Jilunia laotingensis: one gene and its partner. The protein of the gene in region 1 binds, or shares a complex with, the protein of each later gene. Links are inferred from orthologs where the notes say so. Each region holds a gene or a part of one and is shown on either strand. Other genes may lie near its edges. The genes, in order: mnmG and mnmE.

Region 1 (12,302 bases):
TTCACGAAGCATCCAGCCGACCGCTTTCCGCATCAGATCATGTTCATGCAGTAACAACTTCTCTGAGAGACGGAGAGTGTCGATGAAATCGTTGTTTCTGATCAATGTAATGGTAGCGACAACGGCTATACGCTGATCCCAAAGCAAGGAGCTATCTGCCAAACGATATAAATCTTCACGGGATTTATCTTTCAGGTATTCCCCGACAATGTAAGGAGCGGAAAGGTCTACCAAATCCCAATTATTAACCCGGCAGGTCTGTGTAAGATAGAAGTCGTAGATTGCTTTTCTCCCCGTTTCATCGGACTTCTTATAACGTTCCACCAACATCAGCAACGCACATAAACGACATTCGTGCCACTCGCTCTGCAATAAGTCAGCCATTACCTCGAACGGTTCCTCTTTATGCCGCTTAGCCACTTGGCGGGTATTGGGCACTACCACACCGAGAAACTTATCACCCTCACCATATTGTCCCTTTCCCGTCTTAAAGAAATAAGGCAAAAAGTCCCTTTTCACCGGATCAACATAGGCTTCCAACTCTTTCTGAATCTCTTTTGTCTTCGTTTTCATTTGATCATAATCTTTTATCTGCGTGATCCGTAGTGGATTCAACCGGGTTCAAAAATAAACAAAAAAAAGACCCGCATATGGAAAGTTATAACTATTTTTGCATTCAGTGTCCAATAATAAATGCCGTCGACTATGCATAAAAGATTTTTAGGAGCTTTCTGGTTTCTGCTCATTGTCCTCTCCATCCATGCCCAATCTCCGCGGGAGAAAGGGTTAAAAAGTATCACACAACACTCAGCGGAAGCGATTGTCGGTTTTCTTGCCGATGATGAATTGGAAGGTCGCGAAGCCGGTCAGCATGGTTCGCGCCTGGCTGCGCGCTACATCGTTTCACGGTTGAAGGAGATCGGAATAGCTCCGTTGGATTCCCTCGGCTATTATCAGCCTTTCGAAGGCTATCGCAAAGAACGCCAACAAAAAGGACGCTGGGAGGTCGATCCCGATTCTATCGTCACTATCAAAAAAGGGACTCATCGGTGTTTGTCCATGGCAAACGTACTCGGAGTCGTCCCCGGCAAACGGCAGAATGAATTTGTCGTTGTCGGTGCGCATTTCGATCATCTGGGAACTGATCCTGCATTGGTGAATGATCAGATTTACAACGGTGCTGATGACAATGCTTCCGGTGTGTCTGCCGTTCTACAGATAGCTAAGGCATGTATGGAAACAGGAAAACAGCCGTTGCGCACGGTGATCTTCGCTTTTTGGGACGGAGAAGAAATAGGTCTGCTCGGTTCCAAGTACTTCACACAGACTTTTCCTTCCATCGAGCGGATTAAAGGCTATCTGAATTTCGACATGATCGGTCGTAATACGGATAACGCCCGTCCGGAACATGTGGTGTATTTCTATACAGCGTCCCATCCTGTTTTCGGGGAATGGCTGAAAGAAGATATCCGCCAATACGGTTTCCGTCTTCAACCGGATTACCGGAGTTGGGACAAACCTGTCGGAGGAAGTGACAATGCTTCTTTTGCCCGTTTTGAAGTACCTATCATCTGGTATCACACAGATGGGCATCCGGATTACCATCAACCTTCCGACCATGCCGATAAATTAAACTTCGAGAAACTGACATACATCACCAAAGCCGCTTTCCTCAATGCCTGGAATCTGGCAAATGAAACTGACTACTAAAACGACCAAGCAAACATGGTTCTGAATTACATCTGGATAGCTTTCTTTATCATTGCTTTCATCGTAGCCTTGGGAAAACTTATTTTCACGGGGAACACTGAGATATTCACTGAGATCATAAATTCGACCTTTGTTTCCTCGAAAACAGCTTTTGAAGTTTCGCTCGGACTGACGGGAGTACTCTCGCTCTGGCTCGGTGTCATGAAAATCGGGGAAAACAGCGGACTTATCAATGCATTGGCACGCTGGCTGAGTCCGGTCTTCTGCCGTTTGTTTCCCGATATTCCGAAGGGACATCCCGTGATGGGATCTATCTTTATGAACATGTCCGCCAACATGCTGGGACTCGACAACGCTGCTACTCCGATGGGATTGAAAGCTATGAAAGAGCTACAAGAGCTGAATCCGAAAAAAGATACTGCCAGCAATCCCATGATTATGTTTCTGGTTATCAATACATCCGGACTGATATTGATTCCCATTTCCATCATGGTTTACCGCGCCCAATTGGGAGCTGCACAACCTACGGATATTTTTATCCCGATTCTACTCAGCACATTCATCTCTACGCTCGTAGGGGTAATTACTGTCAGCATCTCCCAACGTATCAACCTGATTAACAAACCAATATTGATACTCATGGGATTCCTGAGTTTATTCTTCGGTGGCTTGATCTATCTTTTCACCCGTCTTTCTCGAGAAGAGATGGGCACTTATTCCACCTTGATAGCCAATATAATCCTGTTCGGTGTCATCGTCCTTTTCATCCTGACGGGCATACGAAAGAAGATAAACGTGTATGATTCCTTCGTAGAGGGTGCTAAAGAAGGATTCTCCACAGCGGTAAGGATTATTCCCTACCTGGTAGCCTTTCTGGTCGGCATTGCCGTATTCCGGACTTCGGGTGCAATGGACATCCTTGTGGATGGCATCGGGTATGTAGTGGGGTTTTGCGGACTCGACACCAGTTTTGTCGGTGCGTTGCCCACAGGGTTGATGAAATCGCTCAGCGGCAGTGCGGCCAACGGATTGATGATCGACACGATGAAAGAATTCGGTCCCGATTCATTCGTTTCCCGTGTCAGTTGTGTAGTACGCGGTGCTTCGGACACTACATTTTATATTCTGGCGGTCTATTTCGGCAGTGTAGGAATCACCAAAACCCGGAATGCCGTCACTTGTGGACTGATAGCCGACTTTTCCGGTATTATCGCTGCAATATTCATTAGTTATTTATTTTTCTTTTAAAACATACTCCAATTATGGCTGTAACTTACCAAACCGAAGGCGTAAAAATGCCTGATATCAAAAAGCGTGAAACGACTGAATGGATCAAATCCGTAGCTGCCGCTTATGGCAAGAGAATCGGTGAAATCGCCTATATTTTCTGTTCGGATGAAAAAATACTGGAAGTAAATCGTCAATATCTGCAACATGATTACTATACGGATATCATTACCTTCGATTACTGCGAAGGCAACCGTCTTGCTGGCGACCTTTTCATTAGTCTGGATACAGTGAAAACGAATGCCGAACAGTTTGAAGCAGATTACAATACGGAGCTACACCGCGTCATTATTCACGGCATCCTCCATCTTTGCGGCATCAATGACAAAGGACCGGGTGAGAGGGAGATCATGGAAGAAGCGGAAAACAAGGCTTTGGAGATGAGGAAATAAACTTTGCATTGATAAAAAATAAGCAAATTGTAAGCCAGAGAACTGAGGTTTATTATTCATCTGACTATTTTAGTATCACTGCCATCTTTTTTGAAAAGGAAAACGCTTAAGGAATATATTATCAATCACCCCTTAAGCGATTTCTTGATAAAGAGAGAGTAAAGTAGTACACACGAACACACTTCCCTCAGAAAACTATATATCGCTTTCATTTCCCCCACCGATTGTTACCATTCTCCAAAACAAAGAACCAGGTACTAATCAAAAATAAAAGCGCAAGCCGCCTAATAAATTAAAACGGTTGATCCCGCTTCTTTCATTTTCTTTCAGATTCATGTCATCTTCATTGGGAAGACTGCCTGAGACATAACTTGTAGTTGCCCCAAGACCTATGTTTTTTGAAAGCATATATTCAACGCCAATAGTAAGATGCCCCCCGAAACCAGTCATATCATTACTCGGTTCATGATAAAGCAAAAGTCCGAAACCTACTCCATATTTCAATATCCATTTATTCAATTTAGTACGACCAACCAATTCGGGAGCCAAATAAGAAAGTACCATATTTCCTTCGTCAAAAGCAGCCCTATAGCCTGAATATTGGAATCCAACTCCTAAACCGGACTTCCAAACATGCTCGTAACCTAATCGCCATTCGACTCCTCCTTTATGGCCCAAACTATTACCGGAATAATCATAAAGCCTGCTCGTTATCCATCCGTAACCAACACTCATCTCAAACGTATTGGCGGGTGCCATCCGTTGACGACGTTCTTCATTAGTTACCGTGAGAAAGTCTTGCACGGGATTAGCTTTTAAAGTATCAACCTCCAGATTACTAAGATGCAACATCAAACCAGATATCTGATGGCAGGAACTCCCCCAAAAAGAAGGTTCCATATGATTGGTAATAACAAGTCCATTACCTCCCGCTTTTCCGGTAGCCTCCTTTGCCAAATACACAACCTGGTCATATTTGCATTGGGTAGAAAAACCTCTATCCACTACAGATACTCGCCCAATTGCCTCGGCTGAATTAGGAACAGTTTCTCCCATTTCTATTACAATGACAGAATCAGGTAACACAACTTCGGGATAAGTCTTAGCAAGAGCAGTGACTACTTTGGGTGAACATGAAACGAATAGTAGCATTATTACTACACCAGAGAATAGATGAATATTTTTCATATATTAAAAATGACAGGTTTAATTATTGCAAAGATACGGAAAAGTCACATATAACAAAAAATATCGTAGATTTGCAACCATAGTCCATAACCTCTCAAATAACGCATATGAAGAAATATCTTTTTATCAGCTTTTTTATTTTATCTGTTTTCACGTCAACAGCACAAAACAATGATTGGAAAATAGAGGCAAATAACACTACCAACTACGTTGGGACACCGGTAGCTAACGGTGGAATCGGTATTCTTCCCTGGTCAGAACCTTTTTCGATTCGTCATATCATTCTTAACCATGTATTCGACAGCGATGGCCCCAGAGGAATAAGCCGTGTCTTAAGAGGCATTAATCCGTTTCTCCTAACTCTGGAACTTGATGGTGAACAAATCACCAAAGACAATATCAAAGATTGGAAACAAGTGGTCGATATGAAAGAAGCAACACATAATACTTCGTTCACAGGGCTGAATAAAGCAGAAATCAGTTATAGTATTTGCGCTTTGCGAAATATGCCTTACGCAGGGTTAATCCGGGTAAACGTGAAAGCTTTGGATAATTTAAGTTTAAAAGTAATTCAGACAATGGAAGTACCTGATGAGTATGGAAAGCCAACCTCTGTGTTCAAAACCATGCAAGATGGAACCAGCAGGCAACTTGTTTTCCAGACAAGCGCCCCCTCTGCACAAGGAGCGCAGCATGTTTCAGCTTCCTCATCTTTCCTATGTCCGGACAGTACCTATACGATACAGGCCAACAAGAAGGATAACAACATGTATGTTGAGAAACAATTAAAAAAAGGAGAAACAGCAACTTTTGCTTTGGTTGCAGTCATCTGTTCAACACGAGACTTTTCCGACCCTTATGGTGAATCAGAGCGTCAGGTCGTTTATGCCAAGCATGAAGGAACGCAGAGACTGATATCTTCGCACCGCTGCCTATGGAATGAACTGTGGGAAGGAGACATCGTCATAGAAGGTGATAAAGAAGCTCAAAGGGATGTACGTTTCGCTTTATACAATCTCTATTCTTTTTGCCGGGCAGGAAGCAGGCTTAGCATTTCGCCAATGGGTTTATCAGCGCAAGGGTACAATGGACACATCTTCTGGGATACCGAAATCTGGATGTTTCCACCCATGCTTTTACTCAATGGCGAAATAGCCGAATCCATGATCAATTACCGTACCGACCGACTCGATGCAGCCCGCAAGAAAGCTTATATCCATGGCTATAAAGGTGCCATGTTTCCTTGGGAGTCGGATGATTCAGGAAATGAAGCAACCCCTTCCTGGGCATTGACCGGACCATTCGAACACCATATCACAGCAGATGTTGCCATAGCATGCTGGGCATATTATTCTATCACTAAAGACAAAAAATGGCTCATCGAAAAAGGATACCCACTTATGAAAGAAGCTGCTGATTTTTGGGTTAGCCGTGCAGAAAAGAACGAAGATGGTACTTATTCCATCTGTAATGTGGTAGGAGCCAACGAATATGCAGACGGAGTAACTGATAATGCCTTTACCAACGGTTCTGCAATCCGGGCACTTCAAGATGCGACAAAAGCTGCGGCAATCTGTGGAGAGAAAGCCCCCAGAGCATGGTCGGAAGTTTACAAGAGTTTGAGAATTCACTCTTTCGATGATGGTACTACACGAGAGCATAAAGACTATCAGGGAATAATGATCAAACAAGCCGATGCCAACCTACTTGGGTATCCACTGGGGATAATATCCGATCCAACCACCTTAAGAAAAGACCTGGCTTACTATGCAGACAAAATAGATCCCGAAAACGGACCAGCCATGTCCTATTCTGTTTTCTGCGTGCAATACGCTCGTTTAGGTGAAGCTGAAAAAGCCTATGAAATGTACAAAAAAAGTTTTCAGCCTAACCAACGTCCTCCTTTCGGAGTAATTGCAGAAACAGCAACCAGCCAGAACCCCTACTTTGCGACAGGAGCCGGAGGACTGTTACAAGCCGTAATCAACGGCTTCGGGGGGATTCAAATTACCGACAAAGGAATCATCCAATTACCATCCGTGTTGCCGCCTCACTGGAAGAAGCTGATCATAAAAGGCGTAGGCCCCGACAGGAGAACATTCATAAAAGAACAAAAATAATCTTTCCGTAGTTTTCCTTTTTCGTAACTTTGCATCGTTCGAAACATAACTATTGAAAGAATGGACTTTAAGTATGATGTTATAGTAATTGGTGCCGGACATGCAGGCTGTGAAGCAGCGGCAGCGGCAGCTAATCTGGGTTCCAAAACTTGTCTCATTACAATGGACATGAATAAAATCGGGCAGATGAGCTGTAATCCGGCAGTTGGAGGTATTGCCAAAGGACAGATTGTACGCGAGATTGATGCTTTAGGAGGACAGATGGGATTGATTACGGACAAGACTGCCATCCAGTTCCGCATATTAAACCGTTCTAAAGGGCCAGCAATGTGGAGTCCACGTGCACAGTGTGACCGTAATAAATTTATCTGGGCATGGCGAGAAGTATTGGAAAATACACCCAATCTTCATATCTGGCAAGATACCGTAAAAGAGCTACTCGTTGAAAACGGTGAAATAATAGGATTAAAGACTATCTGGGATGTAACCTTTCATGCTAAATGCATCGTACTTACAGCTGGTACATTCCTTAATGGCTTGATGCATATTGGTAAAAGCATGTTGCCCGGAGGGCGCATGGCAGAACCTGCATCCTACCAATTGACTGAATCCATAGCAAGGCATGGCATTGAGTATGGACGTATGAAAACAGGCACTCCGGTTCGTATAGATGGACGCAGTGTTCATTATGAATTAATGGATACTCAAGACGGAGAGACAGACTTCCATAAGTTTTCTTTCATGGACACTCAAGTACGTCATCTGAAGCAACTGCAATGTTGGACGTGTTATACGAATCCCGAAGCACACCGCATACTGCGTGAAGGACTTTCAGAATCTCCCCTTTTCAACGGGCAGATTCAAAGTATAGGTCCACGTTATTGTCCAAGTATAGAAACCAAAATCGTAACTTTCCCTGACAAGGAACAGCACCAGTTATTCCTCGAACCGGAAGGAGAAACGACACAAGAATTATATTTGAATGGTTTTTCTTCTTCACTCCCAATGAGTACCCAAATAGAGGCATTAAAGAAGATACCCGCTTTCAAAGATCTTGTGATTTATCGACCGGGATATGCCATAGAATATGATTACTTCGATCCTACTCAATTAAAACATACGTTGGAATCGAAGATTATCAAGAACTTATTTTTTGCCGGACAGGTAAACGGAACAACCGGATATGAAGAAGCCGGAGGGCAAGGAATAATTGCCGGAATTAACGCACATATCAATTGTCATGGTGGAACCCCTTTTACTCTTTCCCGTGATGAAGCCTATATTGGCGTATTAATCGATGATCTTGTAACTAAAGGCGTGGATGAACCTTATCGAATGTTTACATCCCGTGCCGAGTATCGCATTTTGCTTCGTATGGATGATGCAGATATGCGACTCACAGAAAAAGCATGGAGACTAGGTTTAGTAAAAGAGGATCGATACGAACTTCTAAAAAGAAAGCGGGAAGCAGTGGAAAGGATTATTTCTTTTGCACAAAGTTATTCGATAAAAGCGTCTCTTATTAATGATTCTCTTGAAAAATTAGGCACCACCCCTCTTCGACAAGGATGCAAGTTAATAGAATTAATAAATCGGCCACAAATAACAATAGAGAATATAGCCGAACATGTTCCAGCTTTCAAACGTATACTCGATGAAATAATTGAAAGAAAAGAAGAAGTTATAGAAGCTGCAGAGATTTTAATCAAATATGAAGGTTATATTGGCCGTGAAAGAATCATAGCCGACAAATTAGCTCGCTTAGAAGGCATAAAGATAAAAGGAAGATTTGATTATAATTCAATTCAATCCCTCTCTACCGAAGCACGTCAGAAATTAGTTAAGATTGATCCGGAAACCATTGCACAAGCGAGTCGAATCCCAGGAGTATCCCCCAGCGACATAAATGTATTATTAGTACTTTCGGGAAGATAACAGAATGCGTTTCACGTGAAACAAAACATTTAAGGAAATAAAATAAATCCATGATTATGAGCAAAGAAGCACTTATTAAAAGCATTCGGGAAATAGCTGATTTCCCGATACCCGGAATCCTCTTTTACGATGTAACAACCTTATTCAAGGACGCTGAAAGGTTGCAAGAATTATCGGATACGATGTATGAGATGTACAAAGACAAAGGTATTACAAAAGTAGTAGGTATTGAGTCTAGGGGTTTCATAATGGGACCGATTCTCGCAACAAGGCTAAACGCAGGTTTCGTACCCATTCGCAAGCCAGGAAAGTTACCAGCAGAAACCATCGAAGAAAGTTATGACAAAGAATATGGAAAAGACACTGTACAAATCCATAAAGATGCTATCGATGAAAACGACATTATTTTACTTCATGATGACTTATTGGCTACAGGTGGAACAATGGAAGCAGCATGCAAGCTTGTGAAAAAATTAAGGCCAAAGAAGGTATATGTAAACTTCATCATTGAACTAAAAGAATTAAATGGAAGGTCTGTATTTGGAAATGACGTAGAAGTAGAATCTGTTTTGTCACTCTAAAATTCTCCCACAGACAGGGACAAAGACATCCACATCGTTTTCGCTGAATCAACATTTAAAGAATTTAATTGAAAGAGGAATAAAGCCTTTCATTGAAAAAGACAAAAGACAGACACAAAACGCGAATCCGCAAACTACACAAATTGATAAAAGAGCTGTGTAACCTGTGGAATTCGCGTTTTATCATAACAGCTTCAAATATTCAAACATTACGAAACAATATATGTTCAAATCGCATCATACCCTTTAATAGATGGAAACAAATCAGGAATTAAATACCAATGAATATTTAAAAGGAATCGTTTCGAACCTTCCGGAAAGACCAGGCATTTATCAATACTTGAATGCTGAAGGAACAATCATATATGTGGGAAAAGCCAAAAACCTAAAAAGAAGGGTCTACTCCTATTTTAGCAAAGAGCATGAGCCGGGAAAGACAAGGGTGCTTGTCAGCAAGATAGCCGACATACGCTATATCGTGGTCAATACGGAAGAAGACGCTCTACTATTGGAAAACAACCTAATAAAGAAATATAAGCCACGCTACAACGTATTGCTTAAAGACGACAAAACATATCCTTCTATTTGCGTGCAAAACGAATATTTCCCAAGAGTATTCAAAACTAGGAAAATCATCCGAAACGGATCATCCTATTTCGGTCCTTATAGCCATATCCCCTCTATGAATGGAGTATTGGACTTGATTAAACATCTTTATCCGCTGCGCACTTGCAACTTAAATTTATCACCCGAAAACATACGCGCAGGAAAATTCAATGTTTGCCTTGAATATCACATAAAGAAGTGCGCTGGACCATGTATCGGCCTCCAATCTCAAGAAGAATACCTTAAAAACATTGATGAAATCAAGGAAATTTTAAAAGGGAACACCCAAGAAATAAGCCGAATGTTACTTCAGAAGATGCAAGACCTTTCAGCTGAAATGAAATTTGAGGAAGCTCAGAAAGTTAAAGAAAAATATATATTAATCGAAAACTACCGCTCCAAATCGGAAGTGGTCAGTGCCGTACTACATAATATCGACGTCTTTTCCATTGAAGAAGACGACAATAACTCTGCATTTATCAATTATTTGCATATTACTAACGGGGCTATCAATCAAGCATTCACTTTCGAATACAAAAAGAAACTGAATGAGAGCAAAGAAGAACTACTCACACTGGGCATCATCGAGATGAGAGAACGATATAAAAGTCTCTCACGTGAGATAATCATCCCGTTTGAACTCGACATGGAATTAAATAACGTCGTATTCACCGTTCCCCAACGGGGAGATAAGAAGAAACTACTCGAACTATCCATGCTTAATGTAAAACAATACAAAGCCGACCGGCTGAAACAAGCAGAGAAGCTTAATCCCGAGCAAAGGAGCATGCGACTAATGAAAGAAATCCAGCAAGAACTACATTTGGACAAATTACCGATGCAAATAGAGTGCTTCGACAATTCCAACATTCAAGGTTCTGATGCAGTAGCAGCATGCGTTGTTTTCAAAAAAGCGAAGCCATCAAAGCAAGATTACCGGAAATATAATATTAAAACCGTAGAAGGACCGGATGATTATGCATCTATGAAAGAGGTGGTTAGAAGGCGTTACCAACGTGCCATAGAAGAAGAGACTGCCCTACCCGACCTCATCATCACCGACGGAGGGAAAGGACAAATGGAAGTGGTTCGCCAGGTCATGGAAGAGCTTCAACTGGATATCCCCATCGCTGGTCTTGCCAAAGACCGAAAGCATCGGACTTCAGAATTACTATTCGGTTTCCCTCCCCAAACCATCGGGCTAAAACAACATAGCCCCCTATTTAAGTTATTAGAGCAGATACAAAATGAAGTCCACCGGTTTGCTATTACATTCCACCGTGACAAACGCAGTAAACGGCAGATAACGTCTGCACTTGACACGATAAAAGGTATTGGAGAAAAGACCAAAACGGCTTTATTAAAAGAGTTCAAAAGTGTAAAACGGATCAAAGAAGCATCTTTGGAAGAAATAAGCGCCATTGCCGGTGAAGCTAAAGGAAAGCTCATAAAAGACGCATTGAAATAGATACATGTAAATAAAGCATAAGATTTCGCAGAAAACTCTGCAAAGCAGAGCATACTCTGTAACGAATTTCGTAAATTTGCCTTTCTAAAAGAAGCAGTAGTTGAATGAATGATTTACCCAATCAATCGTTAAACTAAAAAATTAATTCATTAGTAAAGAAGAGAATAAATGAGAGTAGTAATACAACGAGTCAGTCATGCATCTGTCTGTATTAATGGTAATTGTAAATCTTCGATCGGTCCAGGGATGCTGATTTTGATAGGCATAGAGGATACCGACGAATCAGAAGACATTGAATGGCTATGCAAAAAAATAGTCAATTTACGTATCTTCGATGACGAAAACGGAGTGATGAATAAATCTATTCTTGATGTTAACGGAGACATTCTAGTTATCAGTCAATTTACGCTACATGCATCGACTAAAAAAGGGAATCGTCCCTCTTACATCAAAGCTGCCAAACCCGAAATTTCCATCCCACTCTACGAACAATTCTGCCGGAAATTGAGTTCTTCACTAGGAAAAGAAATTGGAACAGGCGAATTCGGAGCCGACATGAAAGTGGAGTTATTAAACGATGGTCCGGTCACTATATGCATAGATACTAAAAACAAAGAATAATGACATTTGAAGAAGCCCAAAAGCAGGTTGACCTGTGGATAAAACAGTATGGAGTACGCTATTTCAGCGAACTCACCAATATGGCAGTTCTTACCGAAGAAGTAGGTGAACTAGCTCGCGTAATGGCCCGTAAATATGGTGATCAATCTTTCAAAAAAGGCGAGAAAGACAACTTGGATGATGAAATGGCAGATGTACTTTGGGTACTGCTCTGCCTTGCTAACCAAACCGGAGTAAACCTAACGGAGGCATTCGTCCGTAACCTTGAGAAAAAGACTAAAAGAGATAATCAAAGACATATAAATAATCCCAAATTGAGTGATAATGGAACAGAATGACAGCCATCTGAACAAGTATGACGCCACATTGGCTAAGTACAACACGAATCTGAACG
Region 2 (12,290 bases), 1.3 Mb from region 1 along the record:
ATCCCTATGTACTGACTGACGGTGTAACCATCTACTACGCTTCGGATGGTGACAATTCTATCGGTGGCTACGACATCTTCGTAACCCGCTATAATACTAACACTGATACATATCTTTCACCAGAAAACGTCGGAATGCCCTTCAACTCACCCTACAATGACTACATGTATGTGATCGATGAGTACAACAATCTGGGCTGGTTTGCTTCAGACCGTTTTCAACCGGAAGATAAAGTTTGTATTTATGTATTTATTCCAAACGAATCGAAGCGAGTATACAATTACGAGGCAATGGATACTAAGCAGATCGTTGCATTGGCACAACTTAAATCACTAAAAGCTACCTGGAAAGATCAAAAGGAAGTTGCAGCTGCCCAAAAAAGACTGGATGCGGCCATTCATCATAAACCGCAAGAGCAGTTTATTGCCGATTTTGAATTTGTCATTGACGATCATACAATTTACTATCACCTTAGCGATTTCAAAACTCCGAAAGGAAAAGAGTTTTTTAAAAAATATCAGCAAAAGGAGAAAGACTACCGCCAACAGATGGAAAAGCTCGACGACCAACGCCAGTGGTATGCCCGCGCGGGTAAAGACGAGAAAGCAAAAATAGCTCCAGCCATTCTCGATCTGGAAAAACAGATACAACAAATATCACAAGAATTGGAAAGCCTCGCTATCCAAGTGCGTAATGCAGAAAAACAACTTATAAAATAACAAGACTATGGATGTACTAATAATTATTGTACTCATTATTGCCGCTGTCATACTGTTCCTTGTAGAACTGTTTGTCATTCCTGGAATCAGTGTTGCCGGGTTCGCAGCACTGGGATGCATCATTTATGCGAATTATTATGCATTTGCCAATTTGGGTACAGGTGCCGGATTCATCACTCTGGTTGTCTCAGGAGTGGCATGCATCGGATCACTTGTCTGGTTCATGCGGTCTAAAACCTTGGATAAGATTGCCCTAAAGAAAGATATCACATCCAAAATAGACAAAAGTGCTGCCGAAAAAGTAAAAGTGGGCGATACAGGGATAACTATCACCCGTCTGGCACAAATCGGCAACGCGGAGATCAACGGAAACATTATTGAAGTAAAAACGCTAGAGGGACTACTCAATGAAAAAACTCCGGTCATTGTCACTCGGATTACCGATGGTATAATATATGTAGAGAAACAAAAACCCTAATATTCACTTAATTCAAAACTCATTATGCTTGAACCGATGTATCTGACTATCATTCTGATAGCGGGAGGAATTGTCTTCCTGGTTCTTTTCTTCCATTATGTACCTTTCTTCCTTTGGCTATCAGCCAAGGTATCTGGAGTCAACATCTCTTTGGTACAGCTTTTCCTAATGCGTATTCGTAATGTCCCGCCATACATTATTGTACCGGGTATGATTGAAGCCCATAAAGCTGGTTTGAGTAACATTACTCGCGATGAATTGGAAGCACATTACCTGGCAGGTGGACACGTGGAAAGAGTTGTACATGCACTGGTGTCTGCTTCAAAAGCCCGTATCGAATTACCATTCCAAATGGCTACAGCCATCGATTTGGCAGGACGTGACGTATTCGAAGCCGTACAAATGTCGGTAAACCCGAAAGTAATCGATACTCCCCCTGTAACAGCCGTAGCAAAAGACGGTATTCAGTTAATTGCCAAAGCACGTGTTACAGTTCGTGCCAATATCCGCCAGTTAGTGGGTGGTGCTGGCGAAGATACGATTCTCGCCCGTGTAGGTGAAGGTATCGTTTCATCTATCGGTTCATCAGAAAATCATAAGTCGGTGCTTGAAAATCCGGACTCTATTTCAAAACTAGTACTCCGCAAAGGGTTGGACGCAGGAACAGCTTTTGAAATCCTATCTATCGACATAGCAGATATCGATATAGGTAAGAATATTGGCGCAGCTTTACAAATAGACCAAGCGAATGCAGATAAAAACATCGCTCAAGCGAAAGCCGAAGAACGCCGCGCAATGGCTGTAGCCCGGGAACAAGAAATGAAAGCAAAAGCCGAAGAGGCACGTGCAAACGTGATTCAAGCAGAAGCTGAAGTTCCGAAAGCCATGGCAGAAGCTTTCCGTAACGGTAATCTGGGAATTATGGATTATTATAAAATGAAAAATATCCAAGCCGATACGTCTATGCGCGAAAATATAGCAAAGCCGGTCGGTAGCAATACGGACAAACCTCTCAGCGAATAATTGACAACTATTCGAGAATACCGGAGTTCCATTGAGTTTTCCTAATTTAATAAACACTTTATGGAACTCTGCGTTATTTATTAAAAGAACTTGTTTATTAGTAACCTCCTATTGACATGAAAAAGTATTTTCCTTCCTCAGAGTTGATTATCAACGAAGACGGTTCAATATTCCATCTGCATGTAAAGCCGGAACAACTGGCCGACAAAGTGATTCTGGTCGGTGATCCCGGACGCGTGGCATTAGTGGCTTCCCATTTCGACAAAAAAGAATTTGAAGTGGAGAGCCGCGAGTTTAAAACCATTACCGGAACCTATAAAGGTAAACGCATCACCGTGGTTTCAACGGGCATAGGCTGTGATAATATCGACATTGTGATGAACGAATTGGATGCACTGGCAAATATAGATTTCCAGACTCGCGAAGAAAAAGAACATCTCCGGTCATTGGAATTAGTACGTATCGGCACTTGTGGCGGACTCCAACCGAATACTCCGGTAGGTACTTTCGTCTGTTCAGAGAAGTCAATCGGATTTGATGGTTTGTTGAATTTTTACGAGGGACGTAATGCTGTCTGCGACCTTCCTTTTGAACGTTCATTCCTCAATCACATGGGCTGGTCGGGTAATATGTGCGCTCCGGCTCCGTATGTGATAGCTGCCGATGCTGACCTAATCGACCGTATAGCTAAAGAGGACATGGTTCGTGGAGTGACAATTGCCGCTGGTGGATTCTTCGGTCCCCAAGGTCGTGAACTGCGTGTACCATTGGCAGACCCACATCAAAATGATAAGATAGAGAAGTTTGAATACAACGGACATAAAATTACAAACTTCGAAATGGAAAGCTCCGCACTGGCTGGGCTTGCCAAACTAATGGGACATAAAGCCATGACCGTTTGTATGGTAATAGCCAACCGATTGATAAAAGAGGCAAATACTGGCTATAAGAATACAATAGACACGTTGATCAAAACAGTTCTCGACAGAATTTAATGAATTTATCATTTACCGCCATCGACTTTGAAACGGCTACAGGCTATATGGAAAGTGCTTGTGCCGTTGGCATTGTAACAGTTACAGACGGTGTAATATCCGATGAATATTACAGCCTCATCCAACCTCCCGAAAACGAATATTGGCGTTCGAATATTTTAATACATGGCATCACCCCGGACATGACTGAATCATTGCCCGGGTTTCATGCCATCTATCCCGAAGTAAGAAAACGGTTACAGGGGAAAAACAATTGTTGCCCATAATGAACAATTCGACCGCACCGTCCTACAACATACCATGCACATGTACGGTCTTGATTACGATGAACTGCTACTTAGTGAAAAATGGGAATGCACCTGTCGTATCTACCGTTCTTTAGGATATAAACCTGCCAATTTGAGTGCTTGCTGCGAAAGGCAGGGTATTGCACTAAAACATCACGAGGCTTTATCGGATGCACGGGGCTGCGCAATGCTTTATCTCAATTTTCTTGAGAGTTACTATCCGGTCAATACCCTATGGTAAATCGTTCTTGATGATGAACCGGCTTTTCCAATTCATCAATCATGGCAGCGGCATAATCCTGAACAGAAATATGGCTGTTACCTACTTTATCGACTATCATATCATCTTTTCCCAATCTGTATCTGCCGGTACGTACTCCCGACCTCATATCTGCTGCGGGTGAAAAGAATACCCAATCAATCTCTTTTTCTTTTTTCAGGAAATCCAGATAGAAACTTCCTAAAGCCCGGACTCCCGGTAGAATCTTTTCGGGTACCTCACCTGAATCCATCAACCGAAGCCCGGGAGCAATGAATAATGAACCTGCTCCACCTACCATAAGAAAACGATTCACACCGGCTTTCTTCACTCCATCGATAATATTGAGATACACTTTAATCGTTTCATTATAGATATTCGGGTTATCCCAGCCGGGATTATAAGCACTGATAACAGCATCTGCCCCTTTACAAACATTATATACTTCCTCAAGTGAAGAGACATCCGCTTTCTTCACTTGAAGGTTTTCATTCTCAATCTTAATCTTTTCCGGATTACGAACAACCGCCGTAACATGAAATCCTCGGTTCAGAGCTTCGTTCAAAATAGCCGAACCTACAAAGCCACTGGCTCCGATCAATACGATATTCTTCATACTGTAATTTATTTAGCATCCGGATAAATAACACTCACAAAAACAAATTGTTGAATACCTCAAAGAAAGGAAAAAACAACCTTGTCCAATTTAAAATTACAGAATAGTAATACTCCATACGCCATAGTAAAAGAAAAGTCCTTCTACAAATAAGCTTCAATAACTTCCTTCAATTTCTCCAAAGGATAAGGTTTAGCTATTACTTCATTACAACCAGCCTGTAAAGCTTGTTCACTTTCCTTACAGCAGGCATAGGCTGTGACTGCTATAATCGGAACAGAATCTGAATAAGTACGTATTTTAGCAGTTGCCTGAATACCATTCATCACAGGCATTCGGATATCCATTAATACCATGTCGGGCTTTTCTCGTAGGAAGCTATTAACGGCTTCCTCACCATTCGATACCCAAAGTAGAGTATATTCCTTCCTCAAAAAAGCACTTATTTGTAAATAACTTGCCTCAACATCTTCAGCAACCAGAATCTTCTTTCTGCCACCCTTGTGAACAATATTATTCATCGTATTATATTTGCCACTTTTCTCTGATTGGTCTTGTCGGTATGGTAAATAAAGATCAAATGTGCTTCCTTCACCCGGTTTAGATTCAACCTCTATCCGTCCGCCAAGTCGTTCAACGATACTTTTGCAAATAGGCAATCCTAAACCTGTTCCTTGTACAAAATCATTAATCTTTTCAAAACGATTGAATATCAAGGGTAACTTTTCTTTGGAAATACCACAACCGGTATCCTCAACAGAAAGTTTTATCCATTCTCCCTCAATGACGAGCCTTAAGGAAATACTTCCTTTTTTAGTATTCTTGATAGCATTCGATAAAAAATTAAAAAGCACTTGAGTTACTCGATTCCGATCCGTAGATATCCATATTTCATTATCAGGACGGCTAACGATCAGCTCCACGCCATCCTTCATTTTAATACGATGCACTTTTTCGACTTCATCTACCAGACTACTCATCTCCGTTAATTGACAACACATCTCAGATTTACCGGACTCAATACGTGATAAATCAAGAATATCATTAATCAACTGCAACAATAAATTACTGTTTTGTTGGATTATATGAAGGTATTCCTCCTTTTCTTTCTCATCTTCCGTAAGCGCAATAATTTCCGAGAACCCGACAATAGCATTTAAAGGAGTACGGATCTCATGACTCATATTCGCAAGAAAAACAGATTTCATTCTGTCAGCCTCTTCTGCACGTTGTTTTGCCTCCACCAATTCTCGCGAACGACGTACACGCTCACCAATATCATGGATCAATGCAAGTACTTTATTGCTTTCGAACGGAGCAATTCGTGCCTGAAAATAATATCGCCCGCTTTCCACATCCAAAGGATATTCTATTTCTTTTAACTGCCCATCCTTCAAACAATCATGAATAGTTCGAATAAACAAGTCACTCACTTCAGGAGAATAAACCGAACGCCCATCGATTCCTTTCAATACTTCGACAGGATGGAGTAATTCAATTCCCGGAGCAATCAGCACATCACGAATAAAAAAGTTATCGTCAAAAATAAAAATAAACTCCGGCAAAGCCTCGATTACTTTCCTGTTTCGCTCCTCCAAATGCCTGATCTGCAATTCTTTTTCACAACGAGAAGTAACGTTAGCAGTATAAGCAATTATCTTAGTAGGATGACCTTCCGAATTCTTCTGATAAGAGATAAAATTATCTTCCAGCCAAATAACTTCACCATGAACACCGATACAACGGACAATAATCTGCGAAGTCTTCGTATCGGACTCCAACATCTTTTCAAAAGCAATTCGATAAGGAAGTATGTCTTCAGGAGCGGCAAAACGATAAAAATCATCAATATCCATAAAAGAAATACCAGCGTCTTTCAATCCGAGAATGTGGAAATATTCATCAGTAAAACTACATTTCCCCGTAGGGATATCATACTCCCACATTGCAATCTTATGCCCCGCAAGAACAGAGGTTATTTTCAAATATTCTTCTTGCAGTTTTGCAAAATCCTCAAACAATGAATTTTCCACATTTGTCATACTTTACTATTGTTTCGTTCGGTGTATGTCAACAAAGATAGAACAATAAAACATATCTTATATCACTTTACTTCAAATTTTATAGAAGAAAGTTCTATCTTTGTAAGCCAAAAAACAAATAGTGATAATGAACCAAGACACCATCTGCGCTATAGCCACCGCACAGGGGGGAGCCATCGGAAGCATTCGTGTTTCCGGTGCCGATGCCATAGCTATTACAAACCAGATCTTCACTCCTGTCAAAGTTGGTAAGAGACTCACCGATCGAAAGCCTTATACACTAACTTTTGGTCGTATCTACAATGGGGATGAGTTATTAGATGAAGTACTCGTAAGCTTGTTTCGTGCCCCACACTCTTATACGGGAGAAGACAGTACAGAAATCACCTGCCACGGATCTGCCTATATTCTTCAGCAGGTCATGCAATTACTCATTAGAAATGGTTGTCGGATGGCACAACCTGGCGAATTCACTCAACGTGCATTTCTGAACGGTAAAATGGATCTCAGTCAGGCAGAAGCAGTAGCCGATCTGATAGCCTCTTCGTCCGCAGCCACCCACCGCCTAGCCATGAGCCAAATGCGAGGAGGATTCAGTAAAGAATTGGCAAATCTTCGCGAACAACTTCTTAACTTCACATCCATGATTGAATTGGAACTCGATTTCAGCGAAGAAGATGTAGAGTTTGCAGACCGTTCCGCCCTTAGAACTTTAGCAGATGGAATAGAAAAGATTATCGAACGGCTAGTTAATTCTTTCAATGTGGGCAATGCAATAAAGAATGGTATTCCCGTTGCCATAATCGGTGAAACAAACGCGGGAAAATCAACGCTTCTTAATGTGTTATTAAATGAGGAAAAAGCCATAGTCAGTGATATACACGGTACAACACGTGATGTTATCGAAGATACTATAAATATTGGTGGCATCACATTTCGTTTCATCGATACTGCAGGAATACGTGATACGAATGATACTATCGAGAATTTGGGTATCGAACGTACTTTCCAAAAGCTTGACCAAGCCGAAATTGTACTTTGGATGATTGATGCAACCGACGCGTCTTCACAAATAAAGCAACTTTCAAGCAAGATACTTCCTCACTGCAAAAATAAATATGTAATCTTAGCATTCAACAAATCAGACTTAATTTTAGAAGAGCAAAAAGAATCTATTAATTCACTAGTTTCTCACTTAGCTCATAATCACATTTCTTCCATTTTCATTTCTGCAAAGAATAGATATAACACAGAAGAATTACAACAATTATTAATTAGTGCCACCCATCTGCCTACCGTCACTCAAAATGATGTAATTGTTAGTAATGTTAGGCATTATCATGCCTTATCACGCGCCTTAGATGCCATTCATCGTGTTCAGCAAGGGTTAGACATCAATCTTTCCGGAGATCTTTTATCACAAGATATACGAGATTGCATATTCCATTTATCAGATATTGCAGGAGAAGTTACAAATGATATGATTTTACAAAATATATTTATGAAGTTTTGCATCGGAAAATAGCCTATACAAAACATTGACAATCAATAATTTGAACGTTTTAAACCAAAGTCAACAAAGAGATTAAACAGCTACAAATCAAATGATTAGCATCATATAACAATAACAACAAAACAAAATGATCTCATTTAAAAAGGTAAACTTATTACCATATTTTGTTACCTTTGTACATAAGTAATTCCGAAAACAATGAACAATCTATTATACTATCCATACATAAATCTACCAAATACTGATTGGACTATACGAGCCCTGCTTTACTATGACAATATTAGTTCTATAGTACCAGCTCAATATTTCCATGAACCAGAACACTATGAGCCTTTCATGCGGGAGGTGATTCAACGTGAATTACTCACTCCGATAAATCCTATGACTGTTCTTGAAAATCCATGGGAGGTTTCAAAAATATTTATTGACTATCTGAACGTGAAACAGAATATTTTAGAAAAAAGGAGATTATCTTTGGAAAAAAATAAAACATATCAGATTCATAGAGACAAATTCTCATTTAGGAAAAATACTACTCACTTACATGCTAATAAATTTGATGATGAAATTTTCCACCATCTTATTCATATGGGATTGGCAGAACGGATAGACGGTTATTGGTATAATGTAGAAAAGAAAACTGCCAATGAACTCATGATTTTTTTAACTTCAGTAATTGCTAATAAGATCGATTATCAGCCGGCTACAGATAAGATTGATTGTAGTTTCGCTACAACATATATGCGAAACCAAGATATTGAATTACGAACAAGACAGTATAAAAGAGATTTGATACTTAACAATTTGATACCATATCCTAAACAGATAGATTTGATCAATCTTAGACGATTTAAAGATAAGCATCGTGATTTGCTAAACGCATTTAGCAACAAAGTAGAACTATTAGTTCTAAATCCAACAATCACTCCGGAATCGCCATTATTCAAAATAACTCTTGAGGATATGAAAATGGCTAAAGAAGAATTATCCGCAAGGATGAATGAAAGCCATATAGGTGATATCGTTTTTGGAACAATATGTGGAACTATTTCCGCAGGAATAGGATTACTAGCCAGTCCTGTTTTAGGTGCTATACCCGGCTTCCTAAACGCTATTTATTCAGCATGTAAAATTGAAAAACCTGAAAATGTAATTGATCAAACAGGATTAAAATATCTGGCTTTAGTCGATAAAAGATTGAGAAGACAATAAATATCTTCAAAAACGAAATACCACCTATGCTATTTAAAGAACTTTTGGCGCTGATTTGTTGCTCAGCGACGTGTGTTTTAGATGCCAACTATCTTATTTACAACAATATAAGTTGTATATTTTTTCAATTCTTGCATCGGAAGGCAAGCGAAACAGCAATTACCAACAATAAGTATAGCTCACTATCGATTAATAAAGCATTGAGGTTCAACGCCTTTATTTCTGTGATTAAGTAATTGAAAGCAATTATTTTATGAGTGAAATATACATTAGGTCCTTTCAGACATCATTTTTTATCTTATATCCATTTAAGCCATAATACAAAATATAAGCTTCTCCAAGAATGACCAATACCCAGGTCCAATGCCAATTTCCACCCATCAGGTCGGCTAGAATCCCCTGCAGGAAAGGAATGATACCCCCACCAACAACTCCCATAGTGAGTACTCCGGAAGCTTTTGTTGTATATATGCCCAATTTGTTGGTAGCTAAGGTAAAAATAGCAGGCCACATGATGGAATGGAAGAAGCCAATACCTGTCAAAATCCAAGGATTTGCTAACAACATGGCAACTATAAGTAACGCAATGGCTCCAACGGAAGCTATAACTAGTTGCCTCTCTGAAGATATTTTTTTGATGAAAGAACCAAGAAAACGACCTAAAAGAAGAAGCCCCCAATATAAAGCTGCCATATGAGTTGCATTAGAGGCAAAAGCTCCTCCTAATTCAGAAGCATACATATTAACGTTAGCTCCGACAGCTACCTCGATACCGACATAAAAGAAAATACCCCATACACCTAATTTAAGATGCCTGAAAGACCACACGCTCTTTTCAAGCTTTTCTCCCGGGGATTGTATGACGTTATCCATAGATGGCATTTGTACTCTGTTTACAAAAAACGACATAATCATCATCAACATGATTAAAACTGCAAGTGGCAATACAAATTGTCTAGTACTAATGTCATGCAGCGGTGTTCCATAAAAGATAAGATAACTAATGATAAGCGGTGCAACAGCCATGCCAATAGAATTACTCGTGCCACCGATCATCTGCCGTTGCAGGGCAGTCGTACTCCCTATTTGACAAACGGCAAGATATAAATTCAGTACTACCTGTAGGACAGTAGCAGCCATCCCGATAACAAAGGAACCCAACAAAAAAATAAAGAAACCGACAGATATCTCGTTGCCAAGGATTGAAATCTCTGTCGGAATATAGATATGGAAAAGTACGGCTATTTCATAGATTGTAAGTCCCGCAACAAGTATAAGCAATGCAAGAAAAGATGTTTTTCGATACCCATATTTTTCTAACCAGCGAGTCCCAAATCCTTGTGACAGTGGATAAGCAAGGAACCATGAGAAATTCAACATTGTGACTAATGCATTTGTAATATTACCATCATGAGGCAACATAGCCGTTTGCAGCGGTATCTGAAACTGTTGATTGATTACGGTAAAAAGTCCTACTATAAAATAAAGTACCAGCATTATAGTAAATGCGACAAAGACGTTCACTCCTCTAACCGGATTTCCCTTTTGAATCATTATGAGATAATTTTGATTTTATGTTTTCACAACAATTCTTCTCATTGGAAGGTTTTGTAAAAGTGCATTATTATCTTACTTATAATAGTCGCTCTTTTTCTCAATCAAACTGCACTTCGACACAACTTCATCCATACATTCATATTTCATGCACAAACAAAAATTTTCATATCAACTTATCATATTATAACTGAAAACTATTACATTTGTATATAGACATCATTGGTTAAACGAATAGCTATGAATATTATGTAGATCGAGCAAGCTCATAAACAAATTCATTTATTGAAACTTAAAAACAGGAATTATGAACATTCAGAGTTTTATCCAAAACTATCGAGAGGCTTTCGGAACGTATGCTTCCCTCCCCATTTCTTTTTATTACAGTGACACACCACTGGCTGAAACAGAAAAGATAAACGGTTGTTTTTTCAAGGGACTTCATTCTGTGCGTGAAGGAAATCCCATAAGCCTGAATGCAGAGGTTATCGGCTGCGGAGGTGGGAAGTTCTACACCGGATTTTCCGAATTGCCGGAGCATGTACCCGGATTTGTTTCTACTAAAGAACGATACAAACAAACGCCTGAGATGGTTCTTGAATTCATCAAACTAATAGACGTGAGACGAACGGATAAAAAATATCTGAACTTCATCCGCATTGATCAATTGGATAGTTTCGACAATATGGAAGGCCTGCTCTTTTTTGCAACCCCGGACATACTATCCGGTCTATGCACTTGGGCATGCTTTGACAACAACGATACCGATGCAGTGACTTCCCTGTTCGGCTCAGGATGCTCAAACATTATTTCTACCGCAGTACAGGAAAACCGAATGAATGGACACCGGACCTTTCTCGGTCTGTTCGACCCATCAGTCCGTCCATACGTCGGTGCCAATGAACTTAGTTTTGTAATCCCCTACTGCCGTTTTAAGACAATGTATGAAACAATGAAGTCATGTTGCCTTTTCGATACACATGCTTGGGAAAAGGTAAAAGGACGTATCAATTCTGAAAAAGGATGCTGATTGGGATACAGATATTGATTTGTAATGCTCGAAACAGATAATCAAATAGGTTTATTATGATCGTTCAGAATTTCACCACCTTTGTCCAATATAAACTCATTTAATGAAAACAAACCGTCCAACACCACATGAATACAATGAACTGCTACAGTTGTGGGAGGCATCTGTACGCAGTACCCATCACTTCTTAACAGAAGGAGATATTCAATTCTACAAGTCCATTGTACCACAATATTTCCCCAAAGTCGATCTTTACGTAACACGGGATGAGCAGAATAAAATCACTGCATTCATGGGGTTGAGCGAGGAAGTTATCGAGATGCTTTTTGTCCATCCTAACGAACAAGGAAAAGGCTTGGGGAAGCAACTGATTCATATTGCAATCAATGATAAAAAGATTAAGAAAGTTGATGTAAATGAACAGAACACCTCAGCTCTACAATTCTACTTACACATTGGATTTAGAATAATTGGGCGGGATTCAACCGATGCTTCCGGCAAACCGTTCCCGATATTGCACCTACAACTTGCATAAAAGCATATAATTCCTGAACGAGTATAT

The links.
Region 2: the proteins of mnmG (region 1) and mnmE are in contact, whole or in part, in a solved structure (PDB 9HIP), measured with the Escherichia coli proteins. The link is inferred for Jilunia laotingensis from one-to-one orthologs.

Annotation. Positions count from the first base shown.
Region 1 is NZ_JACRTF010000001.1:1,361,683-1,373,984, forward strand. What follows is about bases 6,301-9,194. They hold mnmG (tRNA uridine-5-carboxymethylaminomethyl(34) synthesis enzyme MnmG), read left to right. Parts: upstream 6,301-6,757; coding sequence 6,758-8,632; downstream 8,633-9,194. Other genes in these bases: H8744_RS05310 (kojibiose hydrolase), read left to right, coding at 6,301-6,697; H8744_RS05320 (adenine phosphoribosyltransferase), read left to right, coding at 8,683-9,194. Also shown: H8744_RS05285 (DNA alkylation repair protein), read right to left, coding at 1-573; H8744_RS05290 (M20/M25/M40 family metallo-hydrolase), read left to right, coding at 706-1,710; H8744_RS05295 (nucleoside recognition domain-containing protein), read left to right, coding at 1,726-2,958; rRNA maturation RNase YbeY, read left to right, coding at 2,973-3,389; H8744_RS05305 (outer membrane beta-barrel protein), read right to left, coding at 3,651-4,577; more of H8744_RS05310, read left to right, coding at 4,685-6,300; more of H8744_RS05320, read left to right, coding at 9,195-9,213; excinuclease ABC subunit UvrC, read left to right, coding at 9,467-11,287; dtd (D-aminoacyl-tRNA deacylase), read left to right, coding at 11,456-11,908; H8744_RS05335 (nucleotide pyrophosphohydrolase), read left to right, coding at 11,908-12,246; deoC (deoxyribose-phosphate aldolase), read left to right, coding at 12,233-12,302. UniProt on the Escherichia coli protein: NAD-binding protein involved in the addition of a carboxymethylaminomethyl (cmnm) group at the wobble position (U34) of certain tRNAs, forming tRNA-cmnm(5)s(2)U34.
Region 2 is NZ_JACRTF010000001.1:73,148-85,437, forward strand. The notes cover bases 5,864-8,745. They hold mnmE (tRNA uridine-5-carboxymethylaminomethyl(34) synthesis GTPase MnmE), read left to right. Parts: upstream 5,864-6,546; coding sequence 6,547-7,944; downstream 7,945-8,745. Other genes in these bases: H8744_RS00385 (PAS domain-containing hybrid sensor histidine kinase/response regulator), read right to left, coding at 5,864-6,419; H8744_RS00395 (hypothetical protein), read left to right, coding at 8,131-8,745. Outside these bases: H8744_RS00350 (tetratricopeptide repeat protein), read left to right, coding at 1-719; H8744_RS00355 (NfeD family protein), read left to right, coding at 727-1,197; flotillin-like protein FloA, read left to right, coding at 1,222-2,220; H8744_RS00365 (nucleoside phosphorylase), read left to right, coding at 2,337-3,215; H8744_RS00380 (NAD(P)-dependent oxidoreductase), read right to left, coding at 3,727-4,377; more of H8744_RS00385, read right to left, coding at 4,521-5,863; more of H8744_RS00395, read left to right, coding at 8,746-9,144; H8744_RS00400 (MFS transporter), read right to left, coding at 9,424-10,698; H8744_RS00405 (DUF169 domain-containing protein), read left to right, coding at 11,006-11,728; H8744_RS00410 (GNAT family N-acetyltransferase), read left to right, coding at 11,832-12,263. UniProt on the Escherichia coli protein: Exhibits a very high intrinsic GTPase hydrolysis rate. Involved in the addition of a carboxymethylaminomethyl (cmnm) group at the wobble position (U34) of certain tRNAs, forming tRNA-cmnm(5)s(2)U34.